3 regions of the Streptomyces sp. NPDC059355 genome follow, and region 1 is predicted to be linked to each of the others. Evidence: riboswitches for the same ligand, from Rfam matches in the RefSeq annotation. Region 1 holds a riboswitch; each other region holds the start of a gene.
What was found. A riboswitch is a leader RNA that binds a small molecule or an ion and turns the genes downstream of it on or off. The one in region 1 is predicted to bind cobalamin.

Region 2: another riboswitch for cobalamin. It lies ahead of cobN (cobaltochelatase subunit CobN); the one in region 1 lies ahead of ACFXGI_RS05160 (CoA-acylating methylmalonate-semialdehyde dehydrogenase).
Region 3: another riboswitch for cobalamin. It lies ahead of ACFXGI_RS17240 (hypothetical protein); the one in region 1 lies ahead of ACFXGI_RS05160 (CoA-acylating methylmalonate-semialdehyde dehydrogenase).

What each region holds. Positions count from the first base shown of each region.
Region 1 covers NZ_JBHYXN010000004.1:15,403-25,687, forward strand. The annotation lists gene ACFXGI_RS05125 (family 2 encapsulin nanocompartment cargo protein terpene cyclase) at 8-1,264, shown strand; gene ACFXGI_RS05130 (geranyl diphosphate 2-C-methyltransferase) at 1,279-2,172, shown strand; gene ACFXGI_RS05135 (hypothetical protein) at 2,232-2,609, opposite strand; gene ACFXGI_RS05140 (peptidoglycan recognition family protein) at 2,678-3,466, shown strand; gene ACFXGI_RS05145 (hypothetical protein) at 3,759-3,917, shown strand; gene ACFXGI_RS05150 (class I SAM-dependent methyltransferase) at 3,937-4,746, opposite strand; gene ACFXGI_RS05155 (MDR family MFS transporter) at 4,957-7,515, shown strand; cobalamin riboswitch at 7,581-7,777, shown strand; gene ACFXGI_RS05160 (CoA-acylating methylmalonate-semialdehyde dehydrogenase) at 8,106-9,605, shown strand; gene ACFXGI_RS05165 (acyl-CoA dehydrogenase family protein) at 9,611-10,285, shown strand, end outside.
Region 2 covers NZ_JBHYXN010000042.1:23,591-33,875, reverse strand. The annotation lists gene ACFXGI_RS30485 (precorrin-8X methylmutase) at 1-339, opposite strand, end outside; gene cobG (precorrin-3B synthase) at 336-1,673, opposite strand; cobalamin riboswitch at 1,813-1,949, shown strand; gene cobN (cobaltochelatase subunit CobN) at 1,983-5,591, shown strand; gene ACFXGI_RS30470 (germacradienol/geosmin synthase) at 5,842-8,073, shown strand; gene ACFXGI_RS30465 (GNAT family N-acetyltransferase) at 8,156-9,388, opposite strand; gene ACFXGI_RS30460 (YncE family protein) at 9,457-10,285, opposite strand, start outside.
Region 3 covers NZ_JBHYXN010000016.1:3,091-13,375, reverse strand. The annotation lists gene ACFXGI_RS17270 (antibiotic biosynthesis monooxygenase family protein) at 1-285, opposite strand, end outside; gene ACFXGI_RS17265 (ECF transporter S component) at 302-1,156, opposite strand; gene ACFXGI_RS17260 (ABC transporter ATP-binding protein) at 1,153-2,808, opposite strand; gene ACFXGI_RS17255 (energy-coupling factor transporter transmembrane component T) at 2,805-3,989, opposite strand; gene ACFXGI_RS17250 (hypothetical protein) at 3,994-4,911, opposite strand; gene ACFXGI_RS17245 (prenyltransferase/squalene oxidase repeat-containing protein) at 4,908-7,760, opposite strand; cobalamin riboswitch at 7,892-7,964, opposite strand; cobalamin riboswitch at 8,088-8,221, shown strand; partial or broken gene ACFXGI_RS17240 (hypothetical protein) at 8,332-9,743, shown strand; gene ACFXGI_RS17235 (DUF4430 domain-containing protein) at 9,805-10,285, opposite strand, start outside.

The DNA.
Region 1 (10,285 bases):
GTCACGGATGCCCGATCCCGGGCCCTCCCCTGTGCAGTCGAGCCTGCCCGCCGCCGCGGCCGCCTTCGGGACGTACGGCCACGGACGCGGAGTCGAAGCCGTCGGCTGCATCCGGCCCGAGCAGCTCGCCGTGCCCGCCCCCGCCGGGCCGCCGGCTCCCGCGGCCGTGCCGAACCCCGCCCTGGAGCGGATCCTGCGCGGCCCCGGCGGCCTGGGTACGGTGGGCCTCCACCCGGCCCGGATCCAGGGGCCGCCGTCCGCACCGGCGGAAGCGGCGGAGCCGGCGGCCGGCCGGCCGATCCCGGGCCTCTACTACCACCCCGTAGCGGAACCCGACCCCGTACGGGTGGAGGAGGTCAGCCGCCGGATCAAGGCGTGGGCGGACGAGGTCGACCTCTATCCGCCCGAGTGGGAGGACCAGTTCGACGGCTTCTCCGTGGGCCGGTACATGGTCGCCTGTCACCCCGACGCCCCCACTCTCGACCACCTGATGCTCGCCACCCGGCTGATGGTCGCCGAGAACGTGGTCGACGACTGCTACTGCGAGGACCACGGGGGCTCGCCCGTCGGCCTCGGCGGACGCCTGCTGCTGGCGCACACCGCGCTCGACCCCCTCCACACCACGACCGAATACCAGCCGCAGTGGTCGCAGTCGCTCCACTCGGACGCCCCGCGGCGCGCCTACCGCTCGGCCATGGAGCACCTCCTCCAGGGGGCCAGCGCCTCCCAGGCCGACCGGTTCCGGCACGACATGGCCCGCCTGCACATGGGGTACCTCGCCGAGGCGGCCTGGGCCGAGACGGACTACGTCCCGCAGGTGTGGGAGTACCTGGCGATGCGCCAGTTCAACAACTTCCGCCCCTGTCCCACGATCACCGACACCGTCGGCGGCTACGAACTGCCCGCGGACCTGCACGCCCAGCCCGCCATGCAACGGGTCATCGCGCTTGCGGGGAACGCCACCACCATCGTCAACGACCTCTACTCGTACACCAAGGAACTCGCCGGCCCCGGCCGGCACTTGAACCTGCCCGTGGTGATCGCCGAACGCGAGGGCGTCTCCGTCAAGGAGGCCTACCTGAAGGCGGTCGAGGTCCACAACGACCTCATGCACGCCTTCGAGGCCGCGGCCGCAGACCTGGCCGCCGCCTGCCCCGCCCCGAACGTGGCGCGCTTCTTGCGCGGGGTCGCCGCGTGGGTCGACGGCAACCACTACTGGCACATGACCAACACCTACCGCTACAGCCTGCCCGACTTCTGGTAAGGATGGATTTATAAGTGACCGACACCGATCTCACCATTGCCCCCGCCGCCTCCACCACCTCGGCGTTCATCCCGTCCCCGGCCACGCCCTACCAGGGCGACATCGCCCGCTACTGGGACCACGAGGCCCGGCCGGTGAACCTGCGCCTCGGCGACGTGGACGGCCTGTACCACCACCACTACGGCATCGGTGACGTCGACCACGCTGCCCTCGGGAACACCGATGACAGCGCATACGAGAAGAAGCTGATCGCCGAGCTCCACCGGCTGGAGTCGGCCCAGGCCGACGTCCTCCTGGACCACCTGGGCGCCATCGGACACGGCGACACGCTCGTGGACGCCGGCTGCGGCCGCGGCGGCTCGTCCGTCATGGCCCACCAGCGGTTCGGATGCAAGGTCGAGGGCGTCACCCTGTCGGCGAAGCAGGCCGAGTTCGCGAACCGGCGCGCCCGCGAACTGGGCATCGAGGACTCGGTCCGCGCACGCGTCTGCAACATGCTCGACATGCCGTTCGAGACGGGGCAGGCCGCGGGCTCGTGGAACAACGAGTCGAGCATGTACGTGGACCTGCACGACCTGTTCGCCGAGCACGCCCGCGTCCTGGCCGTCGGCGGCCGGTACGTGACCATCACCGGCTGCTGGAACCCCCGTTACGGCCAGCCCTCGAAGTGGGTCTCCCAGATCAACGCGCACTTCGAGTGCAACATCCACTCCCGCCGGGAGTACATGCGGGCCATGGCCGACAACCGCCTGGTACCGCAGGCCGTCATCGACCTGACCCCGGCGACCCTGCCGTACTGGGAGCTGCGGGCCACCTCCTCCCTCGTCACCGGCATCGAGGAGGCGTTCATCAACTCCTACAAGGACGGCTCGTTCCAGTACGTGCTGATCGCAGCCGACCGCGTCTGAGCCCGCCGGACCCGGGGGAGGCCCGGAAGGGCGGCGGGGCCCGTGACCTGCGGGCCCGGCTACTCGGAAAGGCGCTCCATCACCCGCCGCGCCGCCTCGCTCTCGGCGGCCGGCGGTGACAGCTCGTCCAGGGTGTCGATGTCGGTGTCCCGCTCCAGCTCCTCCTCCCAGGCCGCGGCGAGCCGCTCCTGCTCGGCACGCGGCAGGCCGCCGACGGCCTCGCGGTGTGCCGGGTCGAGGGCGGTCAGAAAGCGGTCGACGGCGTCGAAGGATATCCCGTACTCCTTGGGCGGATGGCTGGCTGGATGGCTGGGCGGAAGACGGTGTTCCCGGCCCAGGATGTGAGAGACGGCCCGGCCGGGGCGAAGGACGCGGCCCGGGCCGCACCCGGATGGCGGCTCCCGCTCACCCCGTGGCGCCGCAGGGAAGCCGATCACCGGTGTGTCATACGTGCTACGGCGGACGGGGCCCCTTCAATGGGCACCTCCGACCGAAAGGGCACGGTATGACCTCCCCCGCGCAGCACACCCGCCGAGCGGTCGTCACGGGCGCGTTCGCCCTGGCCGCCGGCTCCGCGCTCTCCGTCCTGCCGACGAGCCGGGCGCACGCCGCGGCCGCTGCCGCGGCCGGGCCGGAGATCGTGAGCTGCGCCGGCTGGGGGGCGCGGGCCGCGTCCGAGGCCGTGGTGGTCCTGGCCAACCGCCCCGAGCGGATCATCGTCCACCACACGGCGACGCTGAACGTGACCGACTACTCGCAGCAGCGCGCGTACGCCCTGGCCAGGGCGATCCAGACGTACCACATGGACGCCCAGGGCTGGATCGACACCGGGCAGCACTTCACGGTCAGCCGCGGGGCGTTCGTGACGGAAGGCCGCCACAACAGCCTCGCGGAGCTGCGCACCGGCAAGCGCCAGGTGCGCGCCGCGCACTGCGTCGGGCAGAACACGGTCTCGATCGGCATCGAGAACGAGGGCACGTACATGACCGAGGAGCCGCCGGCGGTGCAGTTCTCGATGCTCGCCGATCTGTGCGCCCACATCTGCACCCAGTACGGCCTGCCGGCCTCGGAGATCTACGGCCACCGGGACTTCAACTCCACGTCCTGCCCCGGCGACCGCCTCTACGCCCTGCTCCCGACCCTGCGCAAGCAGGTGGCGACCCGCCTGGGCACCTCCCTGACGGACCCGGAGTCGAACCCGATCCAGGACCTGATCGACGACGCCGCCACCCACGCGCTGTCGCCCTTCCCGGAGTACGTCCCCGAGAGACTGCTGCGCCGTCAGTTCCGCTGAGGTTTCCGCCACTGACATCCTGCCGCCGACGCCGACTTCGAGGGCGCGCTCACCCCGCGCCGCGAGGTCGGCGTCGTCGTGCGCCGGGCATCCGGTACGAGCCGGTGCCGTCGGACGTGTTGAAGGATCTGTTGACGCGGGTACGTGACGAGGTATTCCGCATCTCCGCCCAACCATCCGCCGCACTGAACCGGTTGCCCGCCTCCACACGTATTTTCATGACGAGAGGCGGGCCCAGAACCGGACTTCGGACGGCCCGGACAGCGCACCCATCCGGACAGGAGTGAGCCACATGTCCCTGCTCGCCACGATCCTCGTCGTCGTCGGCCTCTGGTGTGCTGTCGCGGTCGCCCTGGCCTCCTGCTTCAGCGCCTACCGCATATGGTGCCGCAGTGACCGGCGGCGCCGGGGCGCGCCCGGGCGGCTCGGCACGCAGACCGGGCGTTCCTGAACCGCTCCGGAGACCCTCGTCAGGCGGGCAGCGGCCGCCGGCCCCAGGCGGTGATCATTCCGGGTGAGAGGGCGGCGCAGTCCGGTGAGCCGAGGTATCGGACCGCCTCCTCGATCGTCGTGTCGTCCACCAGCCCGGTGGCCACCATCGACTCGCGGGCCCGGTCCCAAGTCCCCACCCAGAAACGGCTGATGGGGCTGCCCGGGGTCAGGGGTGGCACGCGGATCTCGGCTGCGGCGGACACGAGTCCCGCGTCCCGCAAGTGCTGCGGGTACTCCGGGACCCAGGAGATGTCGGTGCCGATCGTGTCCCGCAGCCCCTGCCACATGGCCTGCATGACCCGGGTGTACGGGCTCGGCGGGGCGGTGCGGCTGGTCAGGTCGATGGCGTCGCTGAGGACCAGCACCCCGCCGTCGGCCAGCAGGCCGCCGAGCCGGGCGATCATCTGCCGCCACGAAGGCAGGTGCATGAGCACGAACCGGGCGTGGACGAGCTGGAACCGGCCCCCGGGGTCGAAATCCGGCGCGACGGCGTCCGCCTCCAGGAGATCGAGCCCCGGCAGCGGACGGGCGGCGAGGAAGCGGACATCGCGGTCGACCGCGAGCACGCTCGTCACCCCGGCCTCCCCGATCAGCCGCCGGGCGACGGTGCCGGTCCCGGCACCCACGTCCAGGCAGTTCCAGCCCGGCCCGGCGCCCAGGGCGCGCAGGCGGTCCAGCGTCATGTCGTCGTAGGTGAGCGCCCCGAGGTCGATGCGGTCGTCCTCGCCTGCCTGCTCGGGCCGGAACACCGCCTCGCCGTAGCGCCCGCGCCCGGCACCTGTGCTCATGCGTCCCATTATCGCCGCCCCGCCCCCGAGCCGCCCGGCGAGACACCGGGGCGGGGCTCCGGCCGGGACCGCGGGGGCTCGGCGCGATGAACCCCTCGGCGCGATGAACCCCTCGGCGCGATGAACCCCTCGGCACGATGAATCGGCGGCCCGGGCATCGATCCGCCTGATGTCCCGGCCGGTGGCGGACGGTTGGCCTATCCTGCCCCCGTGGACCAGCTGATCGCCGAAGACCCGACCCGCATCGGACCGTACCGACTCATCGCCCGACTGGGCGCCGGCGGGATGGGCCTGGTCTACCTGGGCCGCTCCGAGGGCGGTCGTACCGTCGCCGTGAAAGTGGTGCAGGCCGAGTACGCCGGCCATCCCGAGTTCCGCAGGCGATTCGCCCGCGAAGTGGCAGCCGCGCGGCGGGTGGGCGGCAGTTGCACCGCGGCCGTGCTCGACGCCGATCCGGAGGCCGCCGTCCCCTGGGTGGCGACCCAGTACATCCCCGGCCCCGACCTGCACGCCGTCGTCGCCGAGCACTTCGGGCCACTGCCCGAGCACTCGGTCCACACCCTCGCCAACCGCCTCGCCCTCGCCCTCCAGGCCGTGCACGAGGCGGGCCTGATCCACCGGGACCTCAAGCCGTCCAACGTCCTCGTCACCGTCGACGGCCCCCGCGTCATCGACTTCGGCATCGCCCGGGCCATGGACAGCCTGGCCGAGCAGCACAGCCTGCACACCCGCACCGGCATGCTGATCGGTTCGCCCGGCTTCATGTCGCCGGAGCAGGTCCGCGGCCTCGAACTCACCCCCGCCAGCGACGTCTTCTGCCTGGGCGCCGTCCTTGTCTACGCCGCCACAGGGCGCCTCCTGTTCGGCGCCACGGACACCGGCCTGAACGCCCACCTCTTCCGGGTCGCCGAGGAGGAGGCGGACCTGGCCGGGGTGCCGGACGTGCTGGTCGACCTCGTCCGCGCGTGCCTGCACAAGGACCCGGCCCGGCGTCCGAGTCCCCGGGAGGTGGCCGAGCGTACGGCGCCGGATCAGGCGGCGGAGTGGCTGCCGGGCGCCGTACTGGCGCAACTGGGGCGCCATGCAGCCGAGTTGCTGGACTTCGCCCCGTCGATCCCGGCCCAGCACCGGCCGGAGCCCCAGGCCCCGGCCACGGCTTCCACGGAGGCGCCCGCCCCGCAGGATCAGCCCCCGGCCCAGCCGCCGCCCCTGCCGCCCGCCTACGCCCCGACGTCTCCCGCGCCCTTCGATCCCGCGCGGGGATTCGGACCGCCCCCGGGCGCACCCGCGAGCCCGTGGCCGCCCCCGGCCTCCCTCCCCGACCTCGCGCCCGCGCACCCCGGGCGCTGGTGGGGCCTGGCGGTGATCGCCCTGGTGCAGCTGATGGCGCTGCTCCAAGCGGCGAACCTCAGCGTCGCGCTTCCGGCCGTCCAGGCCGACCTGAACCTGCCCACCGACGGCCTGCGAACGCTGGCGAACGTCTATTTCATCGCCTTCGGCGCGGTGCTGCTGATCGGCGGGCACATCGCGGACCTGGCGGGACGCAAACAGACACTGATCGTCGGCCTGCTCGGCTGCGCGGCCGCCTCCGCGCTCGGCGGATCGGCCGGGGACTCCGGCACGCTCGTCTGGGCCCGCGTCCTCCAGGGCGTCTTCGGCGCGCTGCTCACGGCGTCCGCGCTGTCCCTGGTGGCCACCGGCTTCACCGACCCGAAGGAACGCGGCAGGGCCTTCGGGATCTACGCCGCGATCACAGCCGCCGGCACGGCACTCGGGATGGCCGAGGGTGGATGGCTGCTCACCGCCATGAGCTGGCGCTGGTCGCTGTTCGGCGGCATCCCCATCGCCGTGATCGGCCTGATCGGGACGCTCACCCTGGTGCACGAGCGCCCGGGCCGCACCGGCGGCCACTTCGACGCGCCGGGCGTACTGCTCGGCTCCGGCGGGGTCGCCGCCCTGCTCTGCGGACTGAACGAGGCCCAGAACAGCGGCTGGGCCGCCCCCCTGACCCTGGTCCTGCTCGTGGGCGGAGTCATCCTGCTCGCCGGCTTCCTGTGGTGGCAGTCCGCGGCGGCGAACCCGCTCGTCCCCGCGTACGTCTTCAAGGACCCGAACCGCGCCGGCAGCCTCCTCGGCATGCTCCTGGCCGGCGCCGGCATCGCCGCCCTGTACCCGGTCGTCGGCTACTACCTCGCGACCGTCCTGCGCTACGACCCGGTCATGGCCGGAGCGGCCTTCCTCCCGATGGTCGCCGCGATCGTGATCGGCTCCACGCAGGTCTCCGCCCGGCTGCTGCCCAGCGTCGCGCCCCGCGTCCCGATCCTGGGGGGCCTGGTGCTCACCGCCGTCGGGCTGTTCCTGCTGACCCGCCTCGGCTTCGACAGCTCGTACGCGATCGGGGTGCTGCCCGCCCTGCTGCTCATCGGCCTCGGGATCGGCATGGCCTTCGTGCCGATCCTCGCCACCGTGACCGGCGCGGTCGCCGCGGAGCGCTCCGGTGGCGCCGCGGCAGCCGTCCTCACGGCCCGGGAACTGGGCCTGGCGATCGGCGCGGCACTGCTCGACACCGTGATCTCCGTCCACGTGGACCGCCTGCGCGCAGGGTCCGTGCTGCCCAGCATGATCGAGAAGGAGCTGCTGCGCGCCGAGACGGCGAACTTCTGGTGGGCGGCCGGCAGCGTACTGCTCGCGGCCCTGGTCGCCGCCCTGATGATCAGGTCCCAGGGGCCCCGGGGCAACGCGGAGGCGGCCCCCGCCGCAAGGGCGTGATCCGGCGCGCGTTCACCCGACGCGGTGGAGCCGGCTGGACTTCCGGTGGAGGGGGGTGGACTTACTAGGACGTCCAACTATATGTTCGTGACCAAGCCCGCGGTGCAGGGAAGCCGGTGTGAATCCGGCGCGGTCCCGCCACTGTGACCGGGAAGCGTGCTGTCCAGCAGGTCAGGCCACTGACGGAGAGATCCGTCGGGAAGGCCGGGCGGCGCGCGATGATCCGGGAGTCAGGATACCGGCCGTGGGGTGTTCCGTGTTGTCCACGAGGATGGAGAAGACACGCATGGCACCGGTACGTGACCACGGCCCTGGTGATCCGGCGGAGTTCGCGAAGCACGCGGCCCTGACCGCGCGTTCGTAGCTCACCGAAGGCATCCGCACCCGCGCCTGCACCCGCTTCCCGCAAGCGCATCCCCCTCCGCGTCCGCAGCCGCGTCGGCACCCGCAATCCGCAATCCGCAATCCGCCGCGCGCCTGCCGCCTTCGCTGTCCCGCGGCTGCCCGACGGCGGCGCGCACCACGACCGGTGCCGCCGCGCGGGCCTGCCGCGCCCTCCTCGGATCTCACCTGACGAGAGCAGGCTTCCCATGGTCCGTGAACTCACCCACTTCATCGGCGGAAAGCACACCACCGGGACCTCCGGTCTCCACGCCGACGTGTACGACCCCAACACAGGAGCCGTCCAGGCCAGGGTCCCGCTGGCCGGACGCGCCGACACCGAGGCGGCCATCGCCAACGCCGAGGAGGCGCAGGCGGAATGGGGCCAGTGGAACCCGCAGCGACGCGCCCGTGTCATGCTGCGCTTCCTCCAGCTCGTCGAAGGCGAACGCGAGGCACTGGCCCGGCTGCTGTCCGCCGAGCACGGCAAGACCGTCGCCGACGCCCACGGCGATCTCCAACGCGGCCTGGAGGTGGTCGAGTTCGCCGCCGGTATCCCGCACCTCCTCAAGGGCGACTTCACCGACAACGCCGGCACCGGCATCGACGTGCACTCCCTGCGCTCCCCGCTCGGCGTCGTCGCCGGGATCACCCCCTTCAACTTCCCCGCGATGATCCCGCTGTGGAAGGCCGCGCCCGCCCTTGCCTGCGGAAACGCCTTCGTCCTCAAGCCCTCCGAGCGGGATCCGTCCGTACCGCTGCGCCTCGCCGAGCTGTTCCTGGAGGCCGGCCTGCCCCCGGGCGTGCTCAACGTGGTCAACGGCGGCAAGGAGGCCGTCGACACCCTCCTGGAGGACCCCCGCGTCCAGGCCCTCGGCTTCGTGGGCTCCACCCCGATCGCCGCGCACATCTACGCCACCGCCGCCGCCCACGGCAAGCGTGCCCAGTGCTTCGGAGGCGCCAAGAACCACATGATCGTGATGCCGGACGCCGACCTCGACCAGGCCGCGGACGCCCTCATCGGCGCCGGCTACGGCTCGGCCGGCGAGCGCTGCATGGCGATCTCCGTCGCCGTCCCCGTGGGGGAGGAGACCGCGGACGCGCTGGTGGCCAAGTTGAAGGAGCGCATCGCCGCCCTGCGCATCGGCGCCTCCGACGACCCGGACGCCGACTTCGGTCCCCTGGTCAGCCGGGACGCCCTCGACCGGGTCAACCGCTACGTCGGCATCGGCGCCACCGAGGGCGCCGAACTCCTCGTGGACGGACGCGGGTTCACACTCCCCGGGCACGAGAACGGGTTCTTCGCCGGAGCCTCCCTCTTCGACCGGGTGACCCCGCAGATGCGGATCTACCGTGAGGAGATCTTCGGCCCGGTGCTGTGCGTCGTACGGGCCGCCGACTACGAGGAGGCCCTGCGGCTGCCCAGCGAGCACCCGTACGGCAACGGCGTGGCCATCTTCACCCGCGACGGGGACACCGCCCGCGACTTCACCCGACGCGTCAACACCGGCATGGTCGGGGTCAACGTCCCCATCCCGGTCCCCGTCGCCTACCACACCTTCGGCGGCTGGAAGAAGTCCGGGTTCGGCGATCTGGGCCAGCACGGCCCGGACGCCGTCCGCTTCTACACCCGCACCAAGACCGTCACCTCGCGCTGGCCCTCAGGGGTCAAGGAGGGCGCGAGCTTCACCATCCCGACGATGGCGTGACCGCCGTGACCACGACCCTGCTCACCAAGGACCAGCTCGCCCTGGCCGAGGTCACCCTCGACTTCGCCCAGGAGCAGCTGGCCCCGCACTCCCTCGCCTGGGACCGGGACAAGCACTTCCCCGTCGACGTGCTGCGCCGCGCGGCCGGCCTCGGCCTCGCCGGGCTCTACGTACGCGAGGAGTCCGGCGGCTCCGGCCTCAGCCGCACCGACGGCGTCCTCGTCCTGGAGGTGCTGGCCACGGGCTGCCCCTCCATCGCGGGCTACCTCTCCATCCACAACATGGTCGCCTGGATGATCGACCGGTACGGGGACCAGGACCAGCGGGCCCGCCTGCTGCCCGGCCTCTGCGCCGCCGAGACCCTGGGCAGCTACTGCCTGACCGAGCCCGGGGCGGGCTCCGACGCGGCCGCCCTGCGCACCCGCGCCGAGCGGGACGGCGACGGCCACTACGTACTGACCGGCGTCAAGCAGTTCATCTCCGGGGCCGGCGCCGCCGACGTGTACGTCGTCATGGCCCGCACCGGCGGGGACGGCCCGGCCGGGATCTCCGCCTTCCTCGTCGAACGCGGCGACCCCGGGCTCTCGTTCGGCCCGAACGAACGCAAGATGGGCTGGAACGCCCAGCCCACGCGGCAGGTCGTCCTCGACGGGGTGCGGATCCCCGCCGACCGGCGACTG
Region 2 (10,285 bases), on a different contig from region 1:
GGCGGCGAGGGCCGGGACGGCGGGGTCGGAGAGGGTGCAGATCACCTCGTTGTCCGCGGGCAGCCGCTTGCGGGTGACACCGCTGGCGACCATCTGCACGTCGCAGAGGATCGGCGCGCCGGCGTGCAGCGCGGCCCGCGCGCGGAGCACGACCTCCGGGGTGTAGCCGAGGTCCTGGGGCAGGTCGGTCATTCCGCAGGCGTGGATCATGCGCACCGCGACCTGGGCGACGGAGGCGGGCAGCCCGGAGAGGTCCGCCTCGGCGCGGATCGTGGCAAAGGACTGGCGGTAGATCGCCGCGCCGTCCTTCTCGTACTCGAACACTGTGTACTCGCTCATTTCTTCGCTGCGTCGTGGGAGGTGGTGCGGCGTACGGCCGCGAGGGCCGCGGGAAGTTCGGAGGCCGGGACACCGCGCTGCGGGGCGTGGCCGGTGGCGGTCAGGTCGTACCCGTCGGCGGTGGCGACCACGTCCGCCCAGGCGGTGCCGCGGGGGTGCCCGCACCGGCGTTCGCAGCCGGACCAGTGCACGGGCAGCGGCCGGGTCCCCTGCGGGTGCGCGTGCGGCTGCGGCTGTGCCTGCGCTACGACGGCCCGCGCGTCGGCGCGTACGTCCGCGCGGGATTTCGCGCAACCCGGCCGTCCCGTACAGGCGGTGACGGACCGCCAGGGATCGGCGGGGCCGGTCACGAGCCCGGCCCCGGCGAGCCCGGCGAGGGCGTCCTCGGCGGCACGGGCGGGCAGGCCGGGAACGACGATCCCGCGCCAAGGGGTCAGACGGACACGGCCCGTGAGGCCGGCCAGGCGGCGCCACTGCGCGGTGGTCAGGCGGCCCAGCGGCGCGAACACGCTGAGCGCCGCGGTGCCCTCGGGCCCTTCCACCACGCCCGGTTCGGGGGCCGCCGCGCGCGGGCCGGCTGAGCCCCGTACGACGGAGGCCGGGATCCCGGCGGCGGTCAGACGGTCCCCCAACCCGCCGGAACGCAGGGCCTGTTCGGCGGGCAGCTCGGACACCCGCCAGGCCCGGGTACCGGCCCGGCGGACGGCGTCCAGGAAGTACGAGGCGGCGGCGAGCGCGGCCCGCGGCCCATCGGCGGCGGCCACGAGCAGGGCGTCCGCGGGGTCGGCGGTCCACAGCAGGGCCCGCTCCCCGTCCCGGACCGCGGCCAGGTTCACATCGGCGTCGAGCGAGGTCACGTCCCCGCGTCCGTCGTCGAGGGCGAACAGGAAGCGCCCGGACAGCCCGGCCGCCGCCCCGCTCGCGCACAGCAGCCGGTCCAGCTCCGCGACCCAGGGCGCCACATCGGGCAGACCGCGCCGGTCCAGGCCGGTCAGCGGCGAGGCGACGATGTTGCGGACCCGCTCGTGGGTGGGCGCGGGCAGCAGCCCGGCGCGTACGAGCACGCCCTGCAGCTCGCCCCCGCAGCTCGCGCCGAGCCCGCGCAGCTGGGCGTTCCCGCGCGAGGTGAGGTCGATGTGCCCGTCGCCGAGCCGGTCCGCCGCATCGGCCAGCGCCAGGGCCGCGTCCGCGTCGAGCATCCCGCCGGGTATCCGGATCCGGGCCAGGTACCCGTCGTCCGCCGCGTGCAGCCGCAGCGCACCGGGGCAGGCGTCACCGCGGTCACGTATGACCGGTTCGTCCCGCGATACGGCGGAAGGGGGCTGGGGCGGCATGGCGGCGAGCATACCCACGATTCACCGCCCCCGGCCTGTGTCCGTCACCACCCGCCCCGTACGCCCCGCCCTCCGCCCGACCTGCCCCGATCCGCTCCCCGGGCGCGGCCACCCCCACTCCCGGCCGGCGAGAACGCCGCCTAAGATGACCACCGGCGGAGCCACGTGGCCCGCTGGGAGGAAGCCCGGTGCGAATCCGGCGCGGTCCCGCCACTGTGAACCCCGCGGAGCGATCCGCCGGGTGAGTCAGGAACTCCCGCTGTCCTCACTGCCCGGGGCGCGGAAACCCCGAGGAAGGCATGCCGCCGCATGATCCTGCTGCTGTCGACGTCCGACACCGATCTGCTCAGCGCCCGCGCCGCGGACGGCCCCGTGCCGTACCGGTTCGCGAACCCCTCCCGCCTTCCCCTCGACGACCTCCCCGCCCTGCTCGACGGCGTCGACCTGGTCGTCGTACGCCTCCTGGGCGGCCTGCGCGCCTGGCAGGACGGCCTGGACCTGCTCCTGGCGCCGGCCCAGACCCGCCCGGTGGTCGTCCTCACCGGCGAACAGGCCCCGGACGCCCAGCTGATGGAGGCCTCGACGGTCCCGATCGGCATCGCGGCCGAGGCGCACGGCTACCTCGCCCACGGCGGCCCCGCCAACCTGGACCAGCTGGCGCGCTTCCTCTCCGACACCGTGCTGCTCACCGGCCACGGCTTCGAGCCGCCCGCCGCGGCGCCCACCTGGGGCCCGCTGGAGCGCACCCCGGTGCGCCCGTACGGCCCGCGCATCGCGGTGCTGTACTACCGCGCCCACCAGATGAGCGGCAACACCGCCTTCGTGCACGCGCTGTGCGACGCGATCGTGGAGACCGGCGGGACGCCCGTACCGCTGTACGTGTCCTCCCTGCGCGCCCCCGAGCCGGAGCTCATCGCCCGGCTGGAGTCGGCGGACGCGATCGTCACCACGGTGCTCGCGGCCGGCGGCACCAAGCCCGCGACGGCCTCGGCCGGCGGCGACGACGAGTCCTGGGACGCGGGCGCGCTCGCCGGGCTCGGCGTGCCGATCCTGCAGGCCCTGTGCCTGACCGGCTCGCGCAGCGCCTGGGAGGAGAACGACGAGGGCCTCTCCCCGCTCGACGCCGCGACGCAGGTCGCCGTGCCCGAGTTCGACGGCCGCCTGATCACCGTCCCGTTCTCCTTCAAGGAGTTCGACGAGGACGGCCTGCCCGCGTACGTGGCCGACCCGGAGCGCGCCGCCCGCGTGGCCGGCATCGCCGTCCGGCACGCCCGGCTGCGGCACATCGAGCGGCGCGACAAGAAGGTCGCGCTCGTCCTCTCCGCGTACCCCACCAAGCACTCCCGCATCGGCAACGCGGTCGGCCTCGACACCCCGGCCAGCGCCGTGGAGCTGCTGCGCACCCTCATCGCGGGCGGATACGACTTCGGCCCCGTCGAGGACGTCCCGGGCCTGGTCTCGGGCGACGGCGACGAGCTGATCCGCGCCCTGATCGCGGCCGGCGGCCACGACCAGGACTGGCTGACCGAGGAACAGCTGGCCCGCAACCCGGTCCGCATCCCGGCCGCCGACTACAAGCGGTGGTTCGCCGAGCTCCCCGCCGAACTGCGCGAAAGCGTCGAGGAGCACTGGGGCGAGGCCCCGGGCAACATGTTCGTGGACCGCTCGGCCAACCCGGAGGGCGACATCGTCCTCGCGGCGCTGCGCCGCGGGAACCTGCTCATCCTGATCCAGCCGCCGCGCGGTTTCGGCGAGAACCCGATCGCGATCTACCACGACCCGGACCTGCCGCCCTCGCACCACTACCTGGCCGCGTACCGCTGGATCCAGGCGCGCGCGGAGGACGGCGGTTTCGGCGCCGACGCGATGATCCACCTGGGCAAGCACGGCAACCTGGAGTGGCTGCCGGGCAAGAACGCCGGCCTGTCGGCGGCCTGCGCGCCCGATGCCGCGCTCGGCGACCTGCCGCTGATCTACCCGTTCCTGGTCAACGACCCGGGCGAGGGCACCCAGGCCAAGCGGCGCGTGCACGCCACCCTGGTCGACCACCTGGTGCCGCCGATGGCGCGCGCGGAGTCGTACGGCGACATCGCCCGCCTGGAGCAGCACCTCGACGAGTACGCGCAGATCTCGGCGATGGACCCGGCGAAGCTGCCGGCGATCCGCGCGCAGATCTGGACGCTGATCCAGGCCGCGAAGCTCCACCACGACCTGGGGCTGGAGGAGCGTCCCGACGACGAGGGCTTCGACGACTTCCTGCTGCACGTCGACGGCTGGCTGTGCGAGGTCAAGGACGCCCAGATCCGCGACGGACTGCACGTCCTGGGCGGCGCCCCGACCGGTGCGGCCCGGGTCAACCTGGTCCTCGCGATCCTGCGCGCCCGCCAGATCTGGGGCGGTACGACGGCCCTGCCCGGCCTGCGCGAGGCGCTCGGCCTGGACGAGTCCGCGGCCACCCGTACGACCGCCGACGAGGCGGAGGAGGCGGCCCGCGCGCTGGTCCAGGCGATGGAGGACGCGAACTGGGCTCCGGAGGCGGTGGCTTCGGTCGCGGCCGGCCACTCGGCCGACGTGGCGGCCGTACTGGACTTCGCCGCCCGCGAGGTGGTCCCGCGGCTGGCCGGCACGACGGACGAGATCGCGAACGTGGTGGCGGCCCTCGACGGCCGCTTCGTCCCGGCGGGCCCGTCCGGTTCCCCCCTGCGCGGCCTGGTGAACGTCCTGCCCACGGGCCGGAACTTCTACTCGGTCGACCCGAAGGCCGTCCCCTCCCGCCTCGCGTGGGAGACGGGCCAGGCGCTGGCCGACTCCCTCCTCACCCGCTACCGCACGGACAACGGCGAGTGGCCGGCCTCGGTCGGCCTGTCCCTGTGGGGCACGAGTGCGATGCGCACCTCCGGCGACGACGTGGCGGAGGCGCTCGCCCTGCTGGGCGTCCGCCCGGTCTGGGACGAGGCCTCGCGCCGCGTCACGGGCCTGGAGCCGATCCCGCTCGACGAGCTGGGCCGCCCCCGCATCGACGTGACCCTGCGTATCTCGGGCTTCTTCCGGGACGCGTTCCCGCACGTCATCGGCCTGCTGGACGACGCGGTACGACTGGCGGCGGGGCTGGACGAGCCCGCCGACCAGAACTTCGTCCGTGCCCACGCGCAGGCGGACCTGGCCGAGCACGGCGACGAGCGCCGGGCGACGACCCGTATCTTCGGCTCGCGCCCGGGCACGTACGGCGCCGGCATCCTCCAGCTGATCGACTCCCGCGACTGGCGTACGGACGCCGACCTCGCGGAGGTCTACACGGTCTGGGGCGGCTACGCGTACGGCCGCGGCCTGGAGGGCCGCCCCGCCCGCGCCGAGATGGAGACGGCGTACAAGCGGATCACGGTGGCCGCGAAGAACACGGACACCCGCGAGCACGACATCGCCGACTCGGACGACTACTTCCAGTACCACGGCGGCATGGTGGCCACGGTCCGCGCCCTGCGCGGCACGGCCCCGGAGGCGTACATCGGCGACTCGACCCGCCCCGAGACGGTCAAGACCCGCACGCTGGTGGAGGAGACGTCCCGCGTCTTCCGCGCCCGTGTGGTGAACCCGAAGTGGATCGAGGCGATGCGCCGCCACGGCTACAAGGGCGCCTTCGAACTCGCGGCGACGGTGGACTACCTCTTCGGCTACGACGCCACGACGGGCGTGGTGGCGGACTGGATGTACGACAAGCTGACGGAGACGTACGTCCTGGACCCGACCAACCGCGCCTTCCTGGAGGAGGCCAACCCCTGGGCCCTGCACGGCATCGCGGAACGCCTCCTGGAGGCCGAGTCCCGCGGCATGTGGGAAAAGCCGGACCCTCAGATCCTGGAATCCCTCCGCCAGGTCTACCTGGACACGGAAGGCAACCTCGAGGCCGACTCGGAGTAACGCACGGCCCTGAACACCGAGGGGTGAGGTCCTGTCCGGGGCCTCACCCCTCCGTCGTCCGCCCCATGCGTACGGCGGGAACCGGACCGCTAACCGCCGCCGGGCGCGCGTGGCGCGGAACGGCTGACGGGTCACCTGATGCGGTGAACTCTTCCTTGTATCGACGGCGGGTGGGGCAGGGCCCTGCTGATCTCGTGCGGGGGGCGCAGGCAGGGGCCCCCGCGCCCTCGGACGAAAGGTCCAGCCCGCCGTGACACAGCCGTTTCAACTGCCGGATTTCTATGTGCCGTATCCGGCGCGCCTGAATCCCCATCTGGAGGCCGCGCGAGCGCACACCAAGCGGTGGGCCCGCGGCTTCGGGATGCTGGAGGGGTCGGGCGTCTGGGACGAGCGGGACCTCGACGCGCACGACTACGCGCTGCTGTGCTCGTACACCCACCCCGACTGCGGCGGCGACGCGCTCGACCTGGTCACCGACTGGTACGTGTGGGTCTTCTTCTTCGATGACCACTTCCTGGAGGTGTACAAGCGCACCCAGGACCGCGAGGGCGCCAAGAAGTACCTCGACGGGCTGGCCGCCTTCATGCCGATGGATCTCGCCGACGGGTTCCCCGAGCCGACGAACCCGGTCGAGGCGGGTCTCAAGGATCTGTGGTCGCGGACCGTGCCGGCGATGTCGATGGACTGGAGGGAACGGTTCTCCGAGTCGACGCGGAACCTCCTCGACGAGTCGATGTGGGAGCTCCACAACATCAACATCGGCCGTGTGGCCAACCCGCTCGAATACATCGAGATGCGCCGCAAGGTCGGCGGCGCCCCGTGGTCCGCCGGACTGGTCGAGTACGTGTCCGCCGAGGTGCCGGCCCGCGTCGCGCACGCGCGCCCGCTCGAGGTCCTCCGCGACGCCTTCTCCGACGCGGTGCACATCCGCAACGACCTCTTCTCCTACCAGCGCGAGGTGGAGCAGGAGGGCGAACTCTCCAACGCTGTCCTGGTCCTGGAGACCTTCCTGGGCTGCACCACCCAGGAGGCCGCCGACCTGTCGAACGACCTGCTGACCTCGCGGCTCCAGCAGTTCGAGCACACGGCCCTCGCCGAGGTCCCCGCACTCGCCGCGCAGCACGGGCTCGACCCCGTCGAGATGGCGTCCGTACTCGCGTACGCGAAGGGCCTGCAGGACTGGCAGTCCGGCGGCCACGAATGGCACATGGTCTCCAGCCGCTACATGAACCAGGAGGCCAAGGGGGCGGCCGCGGCCCCGCTCACGCTGCCCTTCCTGCCCACCGGACCGGGCACCGCCGCCCTCGACCTGCGCTCGCTGTTCACCCCCCGCTCCACGGAGCTGCGCCGGCGCAGCTTCACGCACGTGCCGTTCCAGAAGGTGGGCCCTTCCCTGCTGCCCGACTTCCACATGCCGTTCGCGCTCACGCTCAGCCCGCACCTGGACCTGGCCCGCCGCGAACTGGTGCTCTGGTCCCGGGAGATGGGCCTGCTGGACCCGCAGCCCGGCGATCCGGGCTCCGACATCTGGGACGAGGACAAGCTGGTCGGCATGGACTTCGCCCTGTGCGCGGCGGGCATCGACCCCGACGCCACCGCCGGGGCGCTGTGCCTGAGCGCGCAGTGGCTGACCTGGGGCACGTACGCGGACGACTACTACCCCAAGGTGTTCGCCGGGGCGAAATCCCCGGGAGCCGCCCGGGCGGCGACCGACCGGCTGATCTCCATGGTCCCGGTCGATCCGGCCGAGGCCCCGGAGCCGGTCACCGCGATGGAGCGGAGCCTGAAGGACCTGTGGGCCCGGACCGTCGCCGGGATGAGCCCCGCGATGCGCGCGGAGTTCCGCGGGCACGTCATCGGGATGCTGGACAGCTGGGTCTGGGAGATCGGCAACGCCGTCGTGAACCGGATTCCGGACCCGGTCGACTACGCCGAGATGCGCCGTTTCACCTTCGGCACGTACATGACGATGTTCCTGGCCAAATTCGGCCACGAGGGCGACGGCGTGCCGCCCGAGGTCTACCGGGACGGGGTGATGCGCTCGCTGGAGAGCGCGGCGGCGGACGTCGGGTGCATCACCAACGACCTGTTCTCGTACCAGAAGGAGATCGAGGTCGAGGGCGAGGTGCACAACCACGTCCTCGTCACCCAGAACTTCTTCGACATCGGCTATCCGCAGGCGTTCGCGATCGTCGCCGACCTGATGGTGCAGCGCACCGAGGAGTTCGAGCACATCCGCGACCACCAGCTGCCGGTGCTGTACGAGGACCACGGCCTCGGGCCGCAGGCGCGGGCCTCGCTCGACGCGTACGTGCGGGAGTTGGAGGACTGGATGGCCGCCGTCCTCAACTGGCACCAGAGTGTGCGCCGTTACCGCGACGAGGACCTGCATCCGAAGAGCGCCGGGGGCGCCCGGGGGGCGCGGCTCGGCCTGAGCTCCTCCTTCGGCATGGCGGCGGCCCGGATCTCCCTGCCCGCCTGATCCCGCGGAGCCCGGCGGCGGGGGCGGTCCGCTCGCCCGCCCCCGCCGCCCGGGCGCCGGCCCCCGCGCGGCCCCGTACGCCTCAGAACTCGTCCGCCGTGTGCGGCAGCAGCGGGGTGTGCAGGGCCGCGTCGAGGGCCGCCGCCGCTCCGGGTGTCCGCTCCGCCACCAGTCCCGCGGCGACCAGCTCGGCGACCCGCGTCCCGCCCAGGTAGCAGGCCGCGAGGTCGCGTACCTCCAGCTCCAGGTCGGCGGGGGCCGCCGCGGGCTCGTACGTCGCCCCGCCCGGCCCCGCCTTCAGGCGGAACCGCCCCGCGTTCGCCGGCAGCCGTACGTCGGCCAGCTCCAGCACCACCTCCACCGGCGCGGCCCAGGACCGCCGGGTCAGCGCCGCCCGTACGTCGACCAGGCGCAGCCAGAGCGCCGGGAACTGGGCGGTGACCCTGACCTGGTCCCGGTCGGCGGCGAACCGCAGCAGCGGGTCGTCCTGCGGCCGGCCCCACGCGCAGACCCTGCCGGTCAGATCGAGGCCGGCCAGGCAGTCCCACAGGGCGGCGGCCACCGCCGGGGTGTCCGCCTCCAGTTCGTCCACGCGGACCAGGCCGGGGCTGCGGGCGGGGCCGCCGTCACCCTCGTGCTTCGTGCGGTAGAGCACGTACCCCGCGATCGGCTTGCCGGGATCGCCGAGGACGATGATCCGGGGCGGGCCCAACTCCTCGTCCTCCTCGTCCTGTTCGCACAGCCAGGACTCGCTCCAGCGCTCCGCGTCGCGGGTCGGGCGGCCGGCCCGCCCGGCGCGGGCGGCCTCGTGGTACGGACCGATCACCGCGAGCGCGTCCTGCGGGTCGACCAGCCGCAGCGGGCGCGGGTCCGGCTCGATGCGCAGGGCCAGCGGGCGCGTGGAGTCGATCTCGATGGTGGCGCCCTGGGTGGCCGAACCGTAGCCGAAGCGGCCGTAGATGGCGGATTCGGAGGCCCACAGGGCGGCGATCGGGCTGCCCGCGGCGCCCGTGCGCCGCAACTGCTCGTCCATCAGCGCGGTGAGCACGCCGCGGCGGCGGTGGGTGGGGGCGACGCTGACGAAGGTGAGCCCGGGGCAGGGCAGGTCCGCCCCGGGCACCGAGAGCCGGAACTCGTGCGCGGCCATGAACCCGACCAGCGCGTCCCCGTCGTAGGCGCCGAGGCGCGCGCAGTGGCGCAGGAGGGCGTGGTGGCGTTCGCGGCCCTCCGGTTCGGGGCGGTCGTGGAAGACCAGGTACGCGAGCTCCAGAGCGCGGTCGATGTCGGCTTCGGGTACCTCACGGATGTCCACCATGATCCGGAGACTAATCGGTCATCGCAGACCGGTCACCCCATAAGGGCCGGGGTGGCCGGTGGGCGCCGCTACCGCGGGCCCGTCCAGCCCGTGGGGACGTGGCCGAGGCGGACACGCTGCGGGTGGTCTCCGACGGGGACGGACACCCGCTTGGTCCCGGTCGCGAAGTCGATGGCGGTGACCTGGTCCGCGCCGCTCTCGGAGATCACGCAGGCCGTGCCGTCCCCGTCGACGGTGGCCCAGTACGGCTTGTTCGCGGGCACCAGCGGCCGCTCGGTGAGGGAGGCGCGGTCCACGACGGTGGCGTAGTCGTCCATGGTGCCCGCGACGCAGAGCTTCGTCCCGTCCGGGCTCATGGACATGCCGTGGTGGCGGGAGTCGTTGACCCAGGTGGTGCGGTCAGGGTTGGTGGCGGGGTTGCGGGGCAGCTCCTTGATCCGGGTGATCCGGTCGGAGGCCACGTCGTACTCGACGACCCCGTTGAAGAAGGACACCTGGAAGTAGAGCTTCGACTCGTCGGGGCTGAAGGACATCGGGCGGACGGCGTCGGAGAGGTCCGGGCGGCCGAAGGCGTCGAGCCGCGCGCGCATGTCGATCACGCGGACCGTGCGGAACGTCTGCGCGTCGACGACGGTGATCTTCCGGTCGCCCTTCGTCCAGTCGAGCCAGGGCGCGTCGAGCGCGGAGGTCACGTCCCCGATGGAGCTGTTCCACAGGAAGCGGCCGTCGCGGCTGAAGGTGTTCTCGTGGGGTTTGTCGCCGGTCGGGAAGGAGCCGAGCTGCCGCCCGGTGGCGATGTCGAGGACGTGCACGGTGTTGGCGGTGGAGGCGGAGACCGCGACCCGGGTGCCGTCCGGGGAGACCGCCATGTGGTCGGAGCGGAAGCCGGCGACGGGG
Region 3 (10,285 bases), on a different contig from region 1:
GGTGGCGATGGTGGCCGCCTGGTCCATGTGGACGCGGGCCTCGGGGTTGGCCAGCATGGCGCGGTAGTGCTGCTCCGACTCCCACTGGGCGTAATTGATCACGCGCTGCCCGTCCTCGCTGGCGTGGAAGTTGGCGCAGATGAAGCCGGGCTGGTGCTTCATCGTCTCCTCGGTGGCCTGCGCCAGCAGGGCGATCAGCTCCTGCTGGCGCTCGGGCGCCACCGTGAAGACGTTGATCAGCGTGGCCACGGGGCGAGTCGAGTCGATGCTCGCGGTAACGGTCATGGATCTATTGCTCCCCTTACGAACTTCCGCCGTTTCCTCCCGCGGCCGACTTTCCCCCGATCGGAGGCGGGGCGGGGTCGAAGCGGACGGGAGCCTGGAAGCGGGCCTTGCGCGCTGCGCGGCGGAACGTGGTGAGGACGGCCGGGCCCGCGAGGGTGATGCAGACGAAATTGGTGACGGCGCGCCCGGTGTCCCAGCCGAGGGACGTCGCGAGGTCGAAGGCGAGGTAGCGGTGGAACTGCTCGGTGAAGGGCAGGCCGGGAAGGTAGGCGATGGAGCTGTTGGGGTCGAGGGAGAAGGGCCAGAAGGAGAGGTTGAGGAGGAAGCCGAAGAGGTAGCCGGAGACCGATCCGTAGACGGCCAGCATGAGGATCTCCCGACGGCCGGAGGACCTCGGCAGGAAGCCGGCCAGCATGCCCACGAAGGCGCAGCCGAACATCTGGTACGGCATCCAGGGCCCGACCCCGCCCGTGATCAGGGCGGAGGCGAAGAGGGAGGTGCAGCCCAGGGTGAAGCCGAAGCCCGGGCCGTAGACCCGGCCGGCCAGGACGAGGATGAAGAAGACCGTCTCGATGCCGGCCGTACCCGCGCCCAGCGGGCGGATGGCGGCGTTGACCGCGGACAGGACGCCGAGCATCGCCAGGGCCTTGGAGTTGATGCCGCCCTCGGCGATCTCCGAGATCACCACGCACAGCACGATGACCAGCAGGACCCCGAAGATGAGGGGCGGTGCGTAGTTCGACCCGAACTTCCCCGGCGCGACGAGGAAGGGCCAGAAGAACGCGACGATCCCCAGGAACGCGGCCATGGCGATGACGACGCCCGCGCGCGCGTTGATGCGGATGGCTGCGGTGCGTGCGGCAGCGCTCATGGGGCCGGTTCCGTCTCGTCGTCGGGGAGGGCGGGGGCCACCTGGGCGACCGTGAGGTAGGGGAGGGGCGAGAGGATCTTGGCCGTCTGGGGTGCGAAGACGGGGGAGGCGACGATGACCTCCGTGGTGGGGCCGTCCGCGACGATGTCGCCCTCGGCCATGACGACGACCCGGTCGGCGGCGCGGGCCACGAACTCGACGTCGTGCGTGGAAATGACGATCGCGCGTCCTTGCCTCGCGAGGTCGTCGACGATGGCGATCAGCTGTTCCTTGGCCCGGTAGTCGAGACCGCGGGTGGGTTCGTCGAGGAGCACCACCCGGGGAGCCGCCGACAGCTGGATGGCGAGGACGAGGGCGAGCTTCTGGCCCTCGGACAGGTCGCGGGGGTGGGTGGCGTCGTCGATGCCGGGTGCGAGGCGGTCGAGGATCTCGCGTGCGGCCGGTGCGTCGGCGCCGACCGCCGATTCCGCGTCCGCCTGGTCGAGTTCCTGCTGGACGCTCTCCAGGTAGAGCAGGTCGGTGGGGGTCTGGGGGACCAGGCCGACGCGCCGGCGGGCTTCGGCCGCCGACAGCTTCTGCGGGTCGGCGCCCCTGCCCCCGCCGGTGGCGGGGATGAGCACCGTGCCGGCCTTGCGGGGTCCGGAGCCCTGGAGCGCCCACAGCAGGGAGGACTTGCCGGAGCCGTTGCGGCCCATGAGCGCGGTGATCTCGCCGCCCCGCAGATCGAGGTCGACCTCCCTGACGGCCGGGATGCCCTGATAGGTCACCGTCACCCCGCGGGCCTTGAGGAGGAGGGCGGGGTCCGGGGCGGGTGCCGGCCGCACCGGTGGCGGAGTCGTACCGGTGAGCCGGGAGCGCAGGGCGGCGGCGGCGCGGCGGGCGTCGCGGATCGACAGCGGGAGCGGGGACCAGCCGGCGGCGCGTCCGAGTTCCACGATGGGCGGGGCGATGGAGGACGTACGGAAGATCTCGGCGGGCGGGCCCGAGACCACGCGGCCGTCGCCCGGGAGGTGGATGACGCGGTCGGCGTACTGGACCACGCGCTCCAGGCGGTGTTCGGCGAGCAGCACGGTGACGCCGAGGTCGTGGACGAGCCGGGTGACGGCGGCCAGGACCTCCTCGGCCGCCGTCGGGTCCAGGGCCGAGGTCGGCTCGTCCAGGACGAGGATCCGGGGGTGCGCGGTGAGGACGGAGCCGATCGCGACGCGCTGCTGCTGGCCGCCGGACAGTTCGTGCAGGGCGCGGTGGCGCAGGTCCGCGAGGCCGAGGAGGTCGAGGGTCTCCTCGACGCGCTTGCGCATGGTGGCCGGCGGGACCGCCAACTGCTCCATGGCGTAGGCGAGTTCTTCCTCGACCGTGTCGGTGACGAAGCCGTCCAGCGGATCCTGGCCCACCACGCCGACCACGTCGGCGAGTTCGCGGGGCGGGTGCTCGGCCGTGTTCCGGCCGTCGACGAGGACCCGGCCGTGGAGGGTGCCGCCCGTGAAGTGCGGGACGAGCCCGTTGACGGCGCCGAGCAGCGTGGACTTGCCCACGCCGGTGTGGCCGACGACGAGGCAGAGTTCGCCTTCCTCGACGGTGAGGTTCACATAGCGCAGGACCGGTTCGGCCGTGTCCTCGTACCGGACGGTGACCTGGTCGAAGTGGATCACTTGGGTTCCTCGGGGCGCTGTGCGGGGACGGTGGGCCGGGCGGGGGCTGTCGGGGGCGGTGCCAGGAAACCGGCCGTCCCGGCGAGCAGGATCGCCGCCGCCGGTACGAGCGGCAGGGTCGGCCAGCTGAGCGGGTAGATGGAGGGGTTCAGCTCGGCGGCGTCGAATCCCGCGTTGCCGAACAGCAGGACCGCGGACAGCACTCCGCACCCGGCGACGGTCCATTCGGCCGCGAGCCACGGGTCGGGCCGGTACGCGGTACGGGTGATGCGGCGCCCGCCGAGCCGCAGCCCGGCCACGCACAGCGCTCCGCCGGCCGCCAGCGCGGGCAGACCGAGCAGCGTGGGCGCGGTCGCGTCGAGGAGTCCGTACGCCCCGGCGCACAGCCCGCACATGCCCAGCAGCATCAGCGCGCCGGTCAGGCGCCGGGAGCGGCGGGTGGCGGTGCCGGCGCGGCCGTAGCCCCGGGAGTCCATGGCGGCCGCGAGGCGCAGCGAGCGCTCCAGGGCGTCCTCGAGTACGGGGACGATGATCCCGCGCAGGGCGCGGAGCCCCTTGGTGCGGCCGGCCCGCAGCCGCCGGGCGCGGTGCACGCGCTGGACGCTCGCCACCAGTTGGGGCGCGACGCTGATGGAGACGGTGACGGCGACGCCCAGCTCGTAGAGGGCGCCGGGCAGGACGCGCAGGGCCCGCTTCGGGTTGGCGAGGGTGTTGGCGGCGCCGATGCAGCACAGCATGCAGGCGAGGCGGAGTCCGTCGGTGGCGGCGGAGAGCAGCGCTTCGAGGGAGACCGGGCCGCCGAGCCGGATGCCCGCGTACCAGTCGGGGGTGGGGATGTGGGGGAGGGAGAAGAGGAAGTGGTCGCGGGGGGTGACGCCCGTGGCGAAGATCGCCCGGAAGGTCACCCGGATCGCGACGACCGTCAGCGCCAGGTAGAGGTAGTACTTGAAGCCGCGCGCCCAGGGGGCCTCGGTGCGGCGCATGGTGATGACGTAGCCCAGGACCGCGAGGACGAGGAAGAGCAGCAGCGGGTTGTTGGTGCGGCTGACGGCGGTGGCGAGGGCCAGGGCCCAGATCCACCAGGCGACGGGGTGCAGGGTGCGGGGCAGACGGCGGCCGCCCGCGTCCGGCGCGAGGCCGGCCGCGGGCGGCTCGGCCGCGACCGTGGTGGTGCGTGACACGCGGCTACTCCGTACGACGGCGGCGTCGGGCGACGAACAAGGCGGCGCCGCCGATCAGCAGCACCAGTGCTGCGGTGGTGACGGCGGGCAGGTACGAGCCCGCGTCGTGGTGCGCGTCGGCGGCGGGCGCCGCCTCGACGACCTGGGGACCGGGGGCGGGCGCGGCCGCGGCCGGTGCGCTGCCGGACGGAGGGGCCGAAGGGGTGGGCGAGGCGCTCTCCTGGGCGGAAGCGGAAGCGGAGGGCGAGGGGCTCGCCGGCGCCGACGGGGTCGGATCGGCCGGCCGCGGGTTCTCCGGCCTGGGCCCGGTGTCGACATTCGGCGGCAGGGGCGCCGCCGTACGGGTGTCCTTGGGCTGGGGCACGCCGGTGGGCTGGGCGTTGTGGGCGCGCAGCTGGTCCGGGGTGACCCGGGGCCGGCCCTGGGTGCCCTCGACGTCCGTCGCCCCGAAGGTCCACAGGTCGACGCTGCCGGGCTTCGGCTTGTAGAGCATCGCGCCGAGCTGGCTGTACTCCCAGGTGTTCTGGCCGGGGTTCGCGTGCCAGTACGACCAGTAGGCGGACGCCGGCGGGGTCAGGACGCAGTCGTCCTGCTCCGGGGTCGGGTACTGCTTGCCGCCCTGGTGGCCGCTGTAGCCGATCCGGCAGATGAAGGCGGGGCCGTCGTGGCCGGTGCCGGTGGTGGCCCAGCCGCCCTGGCTGAGGAGCTCGTACCCGGTGGTGGGTGTCGTACCGCAGGAGCGGTAGACCGGCCCGCCCCAGTGGCCGAAGTCCACGGCGAGGACGGCCCCGGACGAGGTGGTGCACTGGCCGATGGGCTGCGGGGCGGCGCCGGCCGGGGCCGCGCCGGCGGCGAAGGCCGCCACCGTCAGCCCCAGCGCGGCCGCCGCACGGGCGGCGGCGCGTGTGATGCGGGAGATCATCGGCCGTCCTCCTCGCGGATGCGGCGCGTGCGGGCCATGGCCACGAGTCGCCAGCCGGCCAGTACGAGGACGGCCGCGGCGCCCGCGAGCGCCCCTGCCCGGACGCCGGTGGAGGCGAGGTTGCCGCCCGAACCGCCCTGAGCAGAAGCGCCGTTGCCGCCTGCACCGGCCGCGGTTCCCGCGGTGTCCCCGGGTGTGATGATGACGGGTGCGCCGCCCGCGGCGCCCGTTCCGCCCGACGGGCCCGACGTGGCCGTGGGGCTGGGAATGGGCAGCGGGGTGGTGCCGTCGAGGCTCCGGGTGAGGGTGGCGAAGGAGATGCCGGTGGTGCCGCCGAGGGCCTGGGTGGAGGCGCGGACGTCGGAGCCGGGCTGGGAGCCCTTGGCGATCTCGAAACCGCCGTCGGCGTTCTGCTGGGATGCCAGGAACTTACGGGCCTTGGCGATCTGCGCGCCGTACTTCTGCGCGTCCAGGGACATGCCCTGGACTGCGAGGGCGGCGGAGTTCACGGAGTTGCCGGAGGCGCCGGGGACGCCGCCGTCGTCCTTCTGCCGCGTGGCGAGCCAGGCGACGGCCTTGTCCACGGCCGCCTGCGCGTCCGCGTCGGGCAGCAGGTCCAGGGCCATGGCGGCCATGGCGGTGGAGTCCACCTCGTCGTCGCTCTTCTCGACGAGCATGCTCCCGAAGGCCCCGTTGGGCCGCTGGAGGCTCTTGAGGTAGGTGATCGGCTCGGCCGCGGCCGCGTTCTCGCCCGCGCGGACCTGGGCGATGACGCCGAGGGACTGGTCGAATACGGACTTGGCGTTGCCGTAGGCGCCCTTGCCGCCGCAGTAGGGGACGGCGTCGACGTTCCCGGCCCGGCAGGTGTCCTTCGCCAGGGCGGCGATCAGGTCCTGGCCGCCGAAGCCGCGGGGGTCGCGGCCGACCGCTTCGGCGAGGAGCGCCGTCTTGCCGATGGCCCCGCCGACGGCGTACTTGGTGCCGATCAGGGTCCAGGCATGGACCGTCCGACCCTGGCCGTCCTTGCCGCCCTTGTCGAGGAAGTCGACGATGTTGCGCAGGGTGGCGTCGTCCGTGCCGGTGGCGGCGAGCGCGTACGCGCCGTCGATCGTCAGGCCGTACGTGGCGAAGCCCGGGGAGCTCTCGTAGTAGCGGCCCTGGATCAGGCGGGTGGGGTGGGTGAGGTACGCCGTGGCCCTCTTGAGGTCGGGCCCGTCGCCCGGCGGGAGCGACGGCTTGGGGTCGCCGGGGGAGGGCTTGGGCTCGCTCGGCGACGGCTTCGGGGCGGTCGGCGAGGGGCTCGGCTCGGCCCTCTTGGCGGTCAGCGCCACCAGGTCGCTCTTCGCGGCCGCGACGACGGCCGGCACGGTGGGGTACAACTGCGGCTCGGTGAGTCCCTCTTCGAAGGCGAAGCCACCCTCGGAGAGCTGCTGCTTGGAGAGCCGGAACAGACCCGCGTCGGCGTGTGCCGTGTCACCGAGGGCGCGCATGGCCTGGGCCGCCCAGCCCGTGGCGCTCGGGCTTCCGGTGGTCATGCCGGCGGCGGCCGGCCAGGCACCGGTGGGCAGTTGGGACTTCCTCAGGTTCTCGCGGGCCTTCTCGACGACGGCGTCGTGTCCGCCGGCCCGCTTGAGGGCCAGGGCGATCAGCGCGGTGGAGCTCGCGTCGCTGTCGCACCATTCGCCGGAGCGGATGAGGATGCCGGTGAATCCGCCGTCCTCGCACTGGAGTCCGGTCAGCCGGTTCACCGCGTCGGCCGGAGGTGTCACGCCGCCGTTCAGCAGGGCGATGACGGCCATGGCCTGGGCGTCGGACTGGCCGGTGGTGCGGAAGTCGCCCTTGGTGAGGCAGCCGTCGATCGTCTCGCCGTCGCCGATGTCGCGCGGGCAGACGTACGTGACGAGGTCACCGAGCAGATCGTGTCCGCCGAAGGCGCGGGGGTCCTTGCCCGTGGCCTCGGCGACGAGCGCGAGCCGCGCGGCGGCGGTCGCGTCGGGGATCCCGCCCCTGCCGGCGGGGTAGGCGTACGCGTCCGTCTCCGCGGGCCTGGCGAGGAAGTCGGCGGCCTTGCGGGCGGCCGGGCTCTGCCGGTCCGCGCCCGCGAGGGCGTAGACCGCCTCGGTGGTGAGGAAGTGGTCGGGGGCCGTGGCGCCCTCGTCGACGACCCGCTCCCCGTCGGTCAGCCTCCCCGTGAGCCAGCGGGTGGCGGCGGGCAGGTCGACGGTGCCCGGCGCCGCGGTGGGCGGGCCCGTCGGACCGGTCGGGTCCGGGCTGGGGCTGCCGCCCTGGGCGCGTACGTCGTCGGGGGAGAAGGCGGGCTTGCCCGAGGTGCCGCCGGCGTCCGTGCCGCCGAACACCCAGGCGTCCACGTCACCGGGCTTCGGCGTGCGGGCCATCGCGCCCAGGGGGCTGTAGGTCCAGTTCTTCTGGCCGGGCGAGGCGGTCCAGTACGACCAGTACGCGGTCGCCTGCGGGGTGAGGACGCAGTCCTCCTTGTCCGGAGTGGGGTACTGCGTACCGGAGTCGAAGGAGCCCTTGCCGATGCGGCAGATGAAGGCGGGACCGTCGTGCACGGTGCCCTCGGTGCTGAAACCGCCCTCGTGCAGCAGGTCGTAGCCCGTGGTGGGAGTGGTGTCGCAGCCCCTCTCGACCTTCCCGCCGAACGGGCCGAAGTCGACGGCGACGATCGCGCCGTTGGTGGCGGTGCAGCCCTCGATCGGGTCGGCCGCGGCGGTGGTGGTCCCGGTGACGAAGGCCACGCTCGCGCCGAAGGTGAGCAGCGCCGCCGATATCAGCGACACCAGCCTCTTCTTCCCCGTGCGTCGCTCTGCTAGCTCTGCGGTCCCCACCACGGCCCCTCGTGTCGGCCGAGCGGACCCATGCGTGGCAAAGGGCTTCTGCCGCACATGGAGCGCAGAGGAAGCCGTTCGAACCACGCCGTAGTCCGCGACGGCGTTTCTCGCTGCAAAAACCTGGCTCCAGGCAGTCCGGCTCGCCCGGCGGTGCCGGGCCTACGGTTGCGGGTCAGCGCCGGAATTCGACCGGCTTCCCCTGGAGTTGAGTGCGTATCAGTCGGAGTGGAACACGCTGATAAAGACAGCGTCAAGGTGGGCTGTGTCTCACCCGGGGCCGCTCCAGCGTTCCTCCGGCAGCACGTCCCGAGGCGGCTGGCGGACCCTTGATCACTCGGGTAGCGTCCTGGGCTGCCAGATGGGGGAATCCGGTGAGAAGCCGGAGCTGACGCGCAGCGGTGTGGGACGGCGGGGGCCGTCTCCGAGCCCGAATGCCCATGCGGCGATGCAGTACAGGAAGCCGTACCACGCGTTCCGGGCGACGGCCCTCCGAGCATGCCCGGCCGTGTGTCCGCACGGCGGCAGGGCGCCGGCAGCGGCCGGCGTCCGCCGATTCCAGGAGCAGGCCATGTCCCGTCCCCGCACCTCCCGCCGCCTCGCGCTCGCGGTGCCCTCCGCACTCGGCGCCCTCGCCCTCACCGCGCTGCCCGCGTTCGCGACCTCGTCGCCCGCGCAGATCGCCACGTCCAAGACGAATGGCGTCGCCTACCTCAAGTCGCTCCAGGCGGCGGACGGTTCGTACGCGGGGGCCGGGCTGTCCAACGAGTGGGCGTTCAGCGCCTTCGCCGCCACCGGTACGGCCGTCGTCGACGTCTACCCCGCGGGCGACACGACGAGGAACGCCCGCACCGTCTACCGCAACCTGCTCTCCACGTCCGGCTGGCCCTCGGCCTCCCCGGTGGTGACCGACTACGAGCGCGGCACGCTGAACGCGTACGCCGCCGGCATCGACCCGGCGCGCGTCTCCGCGTCCCGCAACCTCGTCGCGAACATCTACGCGTACTGGCAGACCGCGGAGGCCGGCTACTTCGGCCCCTCCGGGAACTTCAACGGCACCGTCTTCGCGGCCCTTTCGCTGGGCGGGGCCAAGACCCAGGCCGGCGGCACGCGCGTCCCGCAGGCCCTGACCGACGCGATGGTCACCCGGATCCGCGCCAACCAGCACGTCGACGGCGGCTGGACCTACAACAAGGCCGAGGGCAACCCGACCGTCCTCAACTCCGCGGGCGATGTGGACATGACCGGCGCCGCGATGGCGGCCCTGTGCGTCTCAGGCGTCCCCAGCACGGACACGGACGTCGTCCAGGCGAAGAACTTCCTCAAGAGCAAGCTCGTCACCACCAGCGGTGCCTTCAACTCCCTGTACGGGGTCAACACCAGCTCCAACGGCTGGGGCGTCGCGGGCCTGAACGCCTGTGGTTTCAACCCGCAGACCGGGGACTTCCTCACCGCCGCCGGCAAGACGCCGATCGACTTCCTGATCGCCAACCAGTACAACCCGGCCGGCGGATTCAAGTACAAGCCGGCCGACACCGTCCCGTCCGCCTACGCCTCCATCGACGCCCTGCGCGCGGTCGCCGGCGGCGGATTCACCACGGCCCCGCCGGTCCCGGTCACCCCCGGCGCCCCGCAGTGGGTCGCCCAGCCGGCCTTCACCGCCGGTACGGCCACCAGGCTGGCGCTCACCGTCGACGACGGCGCCGGCAGCCTCAAGGTCTGCTCCGTGTCCTTCACCCGACCGGTACGACCACCACCCTCGGCGACGTCCTGAACGCGGCGATCAGCGGTGCCACGCCCTCGGGCTGCGTCACGAGCGTGACCCCCGCGTCGGGCACCGGCACCGTCACGGACGTCAACGGCAAGGCCAACAGCGGTTCCAACACCTGGAAGGTGAGCGTCGACGGCTCCGCCTTCGCCGGAGCCACCCGGGACAAGGTCGTGGGCGTCGGCGACACCATCGCCCTGCGCTGGGGCGCCTGATCATCGAACACCGGTGGGGGCCGCGGACCTCCGGGGCCGCGGCCCCCACCGGCACGCCGGACTAGAAGGACGTCCAGGTGAAGGACACCTGGTCGCCTGCGTTGAGCTTGAACTGGCAGCCGCCGACCGGGGTGGGGGTGCCGTTGACGGCGATGCTCCAGTAGGCGGAGCCGCCGCCGCTGACGTTCTTTATGGTGTCGACGGAGAAGTCGTCGAAGGACGCGTACCAGGTGCCGTCCCAGGTGAAGCCCTTCTTGTGGGCGGCGTCGTCGAGGGCGGCGGTCGGGGTGGGGACCTTGGACGGGTTGGCGCCGCCGTTGGTGCCGTCGCACTTGTGGGTGCCGCCGGTCACGGTGGTGACGTCGTGGCCCTTGGTCTTGACCTTGCCCTTGAACAGCAGCCCGGCGGGGCCCTGGACGGTGAGGTTCACCTTGACGGCCGCGTTCGTGTCCGGCTTCGGCTTCGCCTCGGCCACGGTGGGAGCGGCCGCGAGGGCGAGGCCCAGGGCGACCGTGGTGATCACGGAGCGGCTGGCGAGGGTC